DNA from 3 places in the Variovorax rhizosphaerae genome. Region 3 is predicted to be linked to each of the others. Evidence: predicted binding sites of a transcription regulator. Region 3 holds the regulator's gene; each other region holds the start of a gene.
What was found. Region 3 encodes sigma-54, which starts transcription at its own class of promoters, with help from an activator protein. Its sites were predicted from a motif close to TGGCANGNAANCTGCTTT; they were not measured.

Region 1 (3,272 bases), on a different contig from region 3:
GCCCCAGGCCCACCTCCTTTTCGATGTCGGCGATGGCCTTGTCCAATGCGTCGATGTGGCCCAGGTGCAGCTTGAGCATGAAACGATGGTGCGCGCTGGCGCGCCCGCGCAGCGCTTCAATCAGTTCGCTACGGCTGGCCTTGACGCGGGTCGTGATGCAGGAGGCCAGGCGTTCGGCATCGCTCTGACCCTCGATGAGGGCTTGCAGGACTGCGCGTCCGCCCTTGCCCAGGATGTCGCTGATCACGACGCTGAGCTTGAGGTTGGCATCCTCGAGCACCTTCTCGATGCGCTGCACGTGCGAGGCACGCTCGCGCACGAACTGCTTGCGGGTACGCGTGAGCGAGCGAAGCTCCTGCACGGCAACGGGTGGCACGAAGCTGGCCCGGATCAGCCCATGCGCGAGCAAGTCCGCCAGCCACATCGCGTCGTTCACGTCGGTCTTGCGCCCGGGGACGTTCTTGACATGCGCGGCGTTGGCCAGGACGAGCTCGAAGTGACCTTCCAGCACGTGCCATACCGGCTTCCAGTACACGCCGGTGGCCTCCATGCCCACGTGCTCGACGCCGAAGGAGTCGAGCCAATCGGTCAGGGCCAGCAGCCCCGAGGTCGTGGCGTGGAAGGTGCGCACTTCCTGCAACGGAGGGCCGTCGCCGGCAATGCGTACGCACGCCACCACGGTCTCCTTGTGCACATCCAGACCTGCGCAGCGCGGATAGATGACTTCCATGATTGCCTCCGTGTCGCGGCGACATCGGCGTGCGGCCCACGTTATCGGAGTCTGAAATGCGTGCTCAGGGGCGCCAAGCCCCAGGCGACAGTACGGGGTGCTCGTGAGGCCGCGGGTCCAACTGAAATACGGGTTCGAGGCACCAAGTACAAACCGACCTCTGTGCCGGACGCCGCGCTCGAATTACACATCCGTTTCATGCGTCGCGGAAGACGCGCCAGCGTCATCGAAAACTGATATGAAGGGTCGGGCTTGAATCTTGTTTGGTCGGTCTTGGAACCTCAGTTCTGCGGAAATCGTTCGACGACCTGGTTGACGATCCTGAAGGATCAAAAACCGTTGCAAAGTACGCCGTCCAGAAACTCGGTATTCCCGATGCCATCACCGGCAATGCAGAGTTGAACCGCTGGCTTACAGGCAACTGGAAAATCAGCGAGGACTCGCGGCCGGCCCCGCTGAACAAATGAAAAAGCCGCCCGGAGGCGGCCTCATTGAGAGCGCTGGTGGATCAGCCCTTGCACGATCCCGGCAAGTACCGCTTATCGAGCGGATTCGTGGCAGCCGGGCCGCACTTCCACGATGCGATCGCCTTGCCGCCATCGGTGGTCGGGGCGAGCGCCGTAGTGCCCGCTGCGTCCATGTACGGGGTCAGGCTGATGGAATTCGTTGTTGCACTCGTGGTGCCGCCGAGGTTGGTATTGTTGCCCACGACGGTGATTTGACCGGCCGTGCCAACCGAACCCGAGGTCACGTATTTAGTGGCCGTGAAGGTGCATGGCGTCGCTGCGAGCGCTGTGACGACACTGGGGGTTGGCGAGGACTGCACCAGCTCAGTCACTGACGTGCGACACGACGACGCGGCATCGATCATCTCTGCGACTTTCGCGCGCACTGTGTAGTCTTGATAGGCCGGCAACGCGACTGCGGCCAGGATACCGATGATCGCCACGACGATCATCAGTTCGATCAGGGTGAAGCCCTTTTGCACACTGCGTGAGATAGACCTTCGATTCATTCGCTTACTCCAGTTTGGTTGAGAGAGGCCCGGGAGCCTCCCCGGAGCGGATTCCTGATTGCAGCATCTGTGCCAGACAGCGGCAACCTTGTCCCAAGGCACTTCGGGAGCGGATCTGTTGACATTCCCCTTACAGGATCTGACGTAACACGCCGGCTGAGCCCCACACCTCGTGACATTTTTTGTCAATCGACCCAGTTACGTCAGTACCGGCGCGCTCAAAGTGTCAGCACCGCAGCCGCCTTCAACCACCGAATATCCCGCGGATCCACCTTCTTGGCCTTCCATCCCGCCGACAGCGCATCGATCTGGCTCATGATCTCTTCGGTTTCGGCCGGCTTGGTGTGGGTGATGTAGATGGGGTAGTTCTTGCCAGGCCCGATCTGCGCCAGTTCATGGGCCAGCGTGGTGGGCGAAAGGTGCAGGCTGCGTCGTGCCAATGCCTGTTCCCGGTTGCTGAAGGCCGTCTCGATCACCAGGATGCCCACGTCGAGCTGGTTCACGCGATTCCAGAAGGGTTCGTTGCGTTCGGTGTCGCCGCTGAAGACCCAGTGCCGCGTGCCCTTCGCGCAGCGGACCGCGTAGCCGCAGGCCGGCACGGTGTGCACGGCCGGCAAGACCTCGATGTGCTTGGGCTGGCTGCTGCCCAGTTGCAAGGTTTCCCCGATGGTGACCGGATGAAAAGTGACGAAAGGCGAGTCGGTGCTGGGGATGCTGGCGAAGTCCGGCCAGATCACGTTGTTGAAGACGTGCGCGCGCAATGCCTCGATCGTGGCGCGCAGCGCATGCACGCGCAGCGGCTTGGTGCGCAGGCTGGCCACGGTGTCGAGCATCAGGGGCAAGGCAGCGATGTGATCGAGGTGCGAATGGGTCAGCAGCACATCGTCGATGCTCGCCATTTCTTCCAGGGTGAGGTCACCCACGCCGGTGCCGGCGTCGACCAGGAGATCGTTGTCGATCAGGAACGAGGTCGTCCGGCAGTCCTTGGCAATGGCGCCTGAGCACCCCAACACTCGCACCTGCATCTTGCAGCCGCCTCTTCTCTTGAACGCTATTTGGAATCGAACCGGGTTGCGCCGTCCCATTCCGGGTCAAAGGGCCGCAACTTCATTGAGGCTAAACGCTCGGCATACAACCGGTAAAGGACTTTTTTGGCATCCCGCGCCAGCAACAAGTCCAATGCTGTCTGCGCTTCGTCAGGCTGTTGCGTTTGGTACGCCCCCAGCATCCGGGTCCATAGGCGGAGATGATTTTCCTCGTCCTCGGTCATCCCGGCCGCGCGGCCTGCGGGCGAATAGATGGTGACGGCCTGGTGCCGACCCTTGACGCGCACCCGGTCCAGTTCCTGCCACGCGAAGAGGGGGGCCGCCTGCATGGTGGCCTCGCTGGCGACGACGGTTTCGCCGTAGGTGCTGCCGAGACCCTCCAGCCGCGACGCCAGATTCACCGCATCGCCGACCACCGTGTAGCTGCGCCGCACGGCGGAGCCCATGTCGCCGACGCTCATGACGCCGGTGTTGATGCCGA
Region 2 (3,272 bases), on a different contig from region 3:
GACCAGTTCATGCAGCTTGTCGCCCTTGCGTGAGTCCTCGGGCAGGAAGCTGGTGCTGGTGCCGGCCCATGGCGCAGTCTCCAGCGTGCGCAGGCGCAGCCAGCTCGCAGGGGCGGCGAGCTGGGTGAGCGCGAGTTTCTCGCTCATCAGGCGACGCAGGTGCGCCATGTCCTGCGTGGGCTGTGCCGTGCGCACGGTGATGTGCTGGTGCGGTGGCAGGTCGACGCCGTTGAAGCGCTTGAGGTCGAGCGTCCATTCCAGTTCCAGCGCGACCGCGCCGCGCTGGCGGCCGCGCAGCCAGATCTGCAGGGCGGACAGCAGGCGGTTGGCCGACCACATGAGCTCGGGCGCGGTTTCGGCGAGCGCGGGCAGTTCCAGCTTCTGCTCGAACACGTCGGGCAGCGTGAGCCAGGTGTGCTGGTCGGGGCGCAGGCCCCAGGCGATGTCCAGGGCTTCGCGCAGGGTCATGCGATCCCGGGCCGAACCCTTCACTGCGCTTGCATCGAAACGCCGCGCCAGCCCGCCACGCGGCAACGCCGCGACATCGCCCCAGGTCTGGCAGCCAAGACGGGCCAGCACGTCGAGGTGCGGTTGCGCCGCGCTGAGGGTGTCGAGCGGCAAGGCGGCCGGCACATCGGCGGGCGGCTTCTGGCCGCGGGCGAACATGCGAAGGCGGGCCAGCGCGATGAGGCTGGTAGCGCCGTGAACCCGCTGCAAGCGCGCTTCTGACGGATTCGACGCGGCAATCTGGCGCATCAACGAAAGTCGGCCACCCCACAGGCGTTCGCAGGCAGAGACTTCGAGCAGCAAGCCTTCGTCCAGCCAGGTGACGCGCGGCGTGAATTGCAGCGCCCACCAGCCGAGCGCATCCCGAGGAAGACCTGGCTCAGGCGACCAGCGCAGGGCGATCCAGTGCACGGTGCACCCCCTTCCCCAAAACGCCCGGCACTTCGAGTCCTCGCTGCCTCCCGAGAGCGATGCTCACCACCGTCGCCCCCGCCTCCACCGCCACTCCGCCCAGTTGCTGCAGCCGCGCCTTGCGGCGCATCTGGCTGGCGGCCAACAGTGCCGTCATGCGCCCATTGCGCGCTGGCAGCGTGAGGGGCGCCGCGAGTGGCGGACCGCGGCGCTTGAGGAGCTGGACCTGCATCCGGCCTTCCGATTCCGGCACCACCTGCAGGCGCAGCCGCGCAGGCGAAGCGTTCTGAGCCACGGACTCCGGCCGGAACACGAACAGCAGCCCTTCATGCTGCGCAGCCGCCAGTTGCAGCCGCCGCAACTCACCCACCCGCGCCTGCGGCAGCCAGGCCAGCACAGCCGCGATGTCGGCGCAACGCAGCGCCTGCTCGCAGGCCCACAGGCGGGCGCCCGCGGCCTCCCCCTGGATCCACATCAAGGCCTCCACCGGCAAGCCCCCGGCCGCAAGCGCCGGCCCGAAGGGCTCCTGCGGCGCACCGATCAACACGACCGGCCCGCCGCGCGCCTGCACCGCCTGCGCCAGCGCGGGCAGCAGCAACTGCCAGACGTGGGCCTCGGGCGCGGACTGGAGCACCTCCGTCATCGCGCCGACGGGCCAGCCACCGCCGGGTAACTGCGCATCCAGGGCGGCGTGGCCGGTGGCGACAATCTGAGCGTCAGCGCCGCCGAGTTCGTCGCCGCGCCAGACGTTGTGACGCCCGGAAGTCAAGAAAGGGTCGAGGGAAAGGAGGCCCATGATGGAATCGATAGCTGTATTTTTATACAGTATTTCGAGCCGCCGGGTTTTTCTTTTTTGACAGTTCCGTCGAGCCCGGGAGGTCGACACAAGGGTATACCCTTACAAGTCTTACAATCACTACTGACCCACCGGTCAGTTTTGGCACAGATGTTGCAACCAGATGTGTCGCGTCCTACAGCGCTTTCTCAATATCTCCAACAACAGTTCCCCGATGAAATTCAAAGCAGCCTCCGCGCTCGCCGCCCTCGCCTTCGCCAGTTCCTTCGCCCACGCCGACTTCTTCGACTGGAGCGACACCTCCGTCGGCTACCGCTATGGCACCCAGTTCCGCGAGCCCTACAACAAGCAGGACATCGCCAAGAACATCGTCAACTTCACGCATGCCGACGGTTTCAAGTACGGCACCAACTACCTCAACATCGACGTGCTGAAGTCCGACAGCAAGGACAGCGATGCGACCGAGACCTACATCGTCTACCGCAACACGCTCGACCTCGCCAAGATCACCGGCAGCAGCTTCGCCTTCGGCCCGGTGCGCGGCCTGGGCATCACCAGCGGCTTCGACTGGAACCACAAGAACGACCCCGGCTACGCCTCGCGCAAGCAGATGGTCGTGCTCGGCCCGACGGTCATGATGGACGTGCCCGGCTTCCTCAACATCGGCGTGCTGGCCCTGTGGGAAAGCAACGAGCCGAACAGCATCGACCGCCGCTACTACTACAAGACGCACCCGGCCCTGAGCGTGACCTGGGCGATCCCGCTGGGCGACACCAACCTGTCCTTCGAGGGCTACCTGAACTGGATCGCGGCCAAGGGCCCGGACGAGTTCGGCAACCCGACGCGGCCGGAAACCAACTTCGACGGCATCCTCTGGTACGACGCGGGCGTGCCGCTGAACTGGGGCAAGAACAAGTTCCGCGTGGGCCTGGAATACCAGTACTGGCGCAACAAGTTCGGCAACCCGAGCAGCGTCCCGGGCTCGCTCGCCAAGACGCCGCAGATCCGCGCCGAATACCACTTCTAAGCGCCAACACGTATGCCGTCCGTGCTGTTCGGGAGCACCCGTGGAACCGGCTTTGCCGGGCCACTGGGTGCGCCCCCTCGAGGGGGAGGCGCCGCAGGCGCTTCGGGGGTGGGTCAATACAGACCCTATGAAAGCGGCGTGACCCGCTTCCTATAATTCGACGCGAAAAATCGGTTCAATTCCGCTGCGGCGGCACAGTGCGAAGGGCACTTCATGGAAGCGTGGTTCAGTTCGGAAATGCAGCCGATTTGCCAGTCCCCGATGTTCGTTTCCGACGATCCCGACGTGGTCAAGCAGCAGACCGCCGGCGCCTTCAAGGAACATGACCTGATCTGGGGCAAGGGCCGGGTCGATGCGGCACTGTTCGGTGCGCATGTCGGCTCGCTTTCTTTCTTCGTTCTTCAATACGGCGCGGCAGTGCGCATCGAGCCGGGGCAGCTCGATGGCTTTGTGCTGTTCCAGGTGCCGCTGGCGGGCTCCGCGGAGATTCGCGTGGACGGCAAGCCGGTGGCCGCAACGCCCAGCACCGGC
Region 3 (3,272 bases):
GCGCCGCGTGCTCGGCAACCTGACCGACAACGCGCTCAAGTTTGCGCCGCAAGGCCGCGTGCTGCTGGCGGTGCGGCGCGGCCACACCGGCGCGACGTGGCGCGTGGAGGTGCGCGACAACGGCATCGGCATTGCGCCGGACATGCAGCAGCGCGTGTTCGGCGACTTCGAGCAGATCGGCAACGTGGAGCGCAACCTGCAGCGCGGGCACGGGCTGGGCCTGGCCATCGTGCGCCGACTGGCCGATCGTCTGGGCTTCCAGGTCACGCTACGCTCGGCGCCGGGGCGTGGCTCGGTGTTCGGCTTCGAACTGGAGGCGGCGCCAGCCGACCTGGTGCTGCCGGAAAGCACCGGCGCCGAATCGAACGCCGTCCACGTGCAGCCGCTGCGCCCCGGCCTGGCCGTGCTGGTGGTGGAGGACAACACCGTGGTCGCCGACAGCATCGCCGCGCTGCTGCGCCACTGGCTCGCGGAACCGCGCGTGTATGCCAATGCATCGGAAGCGCTGGCGCTGGCGGACTTGGATTCGATCGACGTGGCACTGTGCGACATCCGGCTGCCAGGCGACCTGGACGGCGTCGCACTTGCGGACCTGCTGCAGAACCAGCGGCCGGACCTGACGATCGCGCTGGTGTCGGCGGACATCGAGCCGGTGACGCAGCGGATGGCAAGGCAGCGGGGGTGGCATGCGTTGCGGAAACCGGTGCAGGCGGCGGAACTTCGGGCGGTGTTGGCGGCTGCACAGGCGGGAGTTCACCCTTGACTCCCATGCAATGGCAATGTGCATGCGAACTCCTGACACCCGCTCCTGAGGGGCCACAGGATTGACGGCCCAAGGGGCGCCGCCGACCGTCCATTTGCGTTAGGTCGACCGCCTCGACTGACTTCAGGCAGGCAACCGCATCCGCCAAGCCGGTCGGGCGCCAACGCCAACGCCAACGCCAGCACCCGTACCGGCGCCAGCGCCAGCGAGTCCTACAGCGCCTTGCGCAAATTCGCAGGCGCAATCCGCAGCGCCTCGCGGTACTTCGCCACCGTTCGGCGCGCGCACTCGATCCCCTGCTCCTTCAGCATGTCCGAGATCTGGCTGTCCGACAGCGGCTTCTTGATGTTCTCGCTGGTCACGAACTGCTTGATCAGCGCCCGCACCGCCGTGCTCGATGCGTTGCCGCCCGTCTCCGTGCCCAAGGCCGAGCCAAAGAAGTACTTGAGCTCCACCGTGCCGTAGGGCGTCGCCATGTACTTGGCGGTCGTCACGCGGCTGATGGTCGATTCATGCAGGCCGAGTTCGTCGGCGATCTCGCGCAGCACCAGCGGACGCATCGCCAGTTCGCCGTGCACGAAGAAGTTCTTCTGCCGCTCGACGATGGCATTGCTCACGCGCAGGATGGTGTCGAAGCGCTGCTGGATGTTCTTGATGAACCAGCGCGCCTCCTGCAGCCGCTGCGACAGCGCCTGGCTGCCCTCGCCCTTGTGCGCCTTCAGCGCGCCGGCATAGATGTCGTGCACGCGCAGGCGCGGCATCACGTCCGGGTTGAGCATCACGCGGAACTTGAGCGAGGCGCCACGGCCGGTGCGGGTGACGATCACGTCCGGCACGACCACGTTGCGCTCGACGTCGACAAAACGCCGGCCCGGCTTGGGCTCCAGCCGCGCGATGAGCTGCATCGCGCCGCGCACCAGGTCTTCGTTGCTCTTGGTCAGCGTGGCCAGGCGCTTGAAGTCGCGGCGGGCCAGCAGCTCCATCGGCAGCTTGCAGATGGCGATGGCGACCTTGCGCACTTGCGCCTCGTCCTCGCATTCATCTTCATCGGCCAGGGCACGCAGCTGGATCGCCAGGCATTCGCCCAGGTCGCGCGCACCCACGCCGACCGGCTCCAGGCTTTGCAGCAGGCCCAACGCCATCTGGAAGCGATGCACCAGTTCGTCGAATTCGTCGTTGTCGTTGCCGGCCAGGCCGGAGGCCAGCGCGGGCAGCGAGTCCTCCAGGTAGCCGTCGTCGTTGAGCGACTCGATCAGGAAGCTCAGCGCGGCGCGGTCGGTTTCGTCCAGGCGCAGGCCCAGCGCCTGTCGGTGCAGGAAGGCCTGCAGCGACTCCTGGCTGCGCGCCAGCTCGGTGGCGTCGGCGCGCTCGTCACCGCCGAGGTTGTTGGCACGCGCGGGGGCGTCGCCGCCCCATTCGCTGTCGTCGGGCACCATGTCGACGGTGCCGTCGCCACCCCAGTCGGGCTCGCCGTCGGAGACGCCGTCGGCGGCCGCATCAGCAGTGGCTGAATCCGCGTCGTTCGATACCGTGGCCGCTGCGGTCGCCGGGCCGTCCGCCCCATTGGCGGCAGGCGGGGTGGCGAAATCGTCGTCACGCGGCGGTGGCGCGTCGGCGGTCTCGAGACCGAACTCTTCCCGCACGGCCTCCTCCGCGGTGCGCTCGAGGAACGGGTTGTCGTCGAGCATCTGCTCGACTTCCTGGCTCAGTTCCAGCGTCGACAGTTGCAGCAGCCGGATCGACTGCTGCAATTGGGGCGTCAGTGCCAGGTGCTGCGATACGCGCAGCGACAGGCCTTGCTTCATGCCGAGGCCCCTACATTCTGAAATGCTCGCCGAGGTACACCCTGCGTACCTCCGCGTTGTCGACGATCTCCGAAGGCGTGCCTTGTGCCAGCACTTGCCCGTCGCTGATGATGAAAGCGTGATCGCAGATGCCCAGCGTCTCCCGCACGTTGTGGTCCGTGATGAGCACGCCGATGCCGCGCCCCTTCAGGAAGCTGATGATCCGCTGGATCTCGATCACCGCGATCGGGTCGATCCCCGCGAAGGGCTCGTCCAGCAGGATGAAGCGCGGCTGCGTCGCCAGCGCCCGCGCGATTTCCACGCGCCTGCGCTCGCCGCCCGACAGTGACAGTGCCGGGGAATCACGCAGATGTTCGACGCGCAAGTCGGTCAGCAGCTCGCTCAGGCGCTCCTCGATCCGGGCCTTGCCCAGTGGCACGCGCTTTCCGCCTGGATTGGTTTCGAATTGCAGTTCGAGCACGGCGCGGACGTTCTGCTCGACCGTGAGCTTGCGGAAGATCGAGGCCTCCTGCGGCAGGTACGACAGGCCCATGCGCGCGCGGCGGTGGATCGGCATGTGCGCGATCGGCTCGCCGTCGATGGTGATGTCGCCGGCATCGGCCCGGACCAGTCCCACGATCATGTAGAACGATGTAGTCTTGCCGGCGCCGTTGGGGCCGAGCAGCCCGACCACTTCGCCCTTCTGCACGCCGAGCGACACATCC

Region 1: a site for sigma-54 is predicted at 1,803-1,820, ahead of WKW82_RS01020 (pilin). Genes of this name have one in related genera too.
Region 2: a site for sigma-54 is predicted at 1,857-1,874, ahead of WKW82_RS13475 (outer envelope protein). Genes of this name have one in related genera too.

Annotation. Positions count from the first base shown of each region.
Region 1 covers NZ_JBBKZT010000001.1:235,846-239,117, forward strand. The annotation lists gene WKW82_RS01010 (IS110 family RNA-guided transposase) at 1-730, opposite strand, end outside; gene WKW82_RS01015 (hypothetical protein) at 994-1,197, shown strand; gene WKW82_RS01020 (pilin) at 1,239-1,718, opposite strand; gene WKW82_RS01025 (3',5'-cyclic-nucleotide phosphodiesterase) at 1,964-2,770, opposite strand; gene WKW82_RS01030 (CHASE2 domain-containing protein) at 2,797-3,272, opposite strand, start outside.
Region 2 covers NZ_JBBKZT010000005.1:429,255-432,526, reverse strand. The annotation lists gene WKW82_RS13485 (DNA polymerase Y subunit UmuC family protein) at 1-918, opposite strand, end outside; gene imuA (translesion DNA synthesis-associated protein ImuA) at 887-1,714, opposite strand; gene WKW82_RS13475 (outer envelope protein) at 1,929-2,741, shown strand; gene WKW82_RS13470 (AraC family transcriptional regulator) at 2,955-3,272, shown strand, end outside.
Region 3 covers NZ_JBBKZT010000010.1:213,292-216,563, forward strand. The annotation lists gene WKW82_RS22280 (ATP-binding response regulator) at 1-763, shown strand, start outside; gene rpoN (RNA polymerase factor sigma-54) at 976-2,568, opposite strand; gene lptB (LPS export ABC transporter ATP-binding protein) at 2,579-3,272, opposite strand, start outside.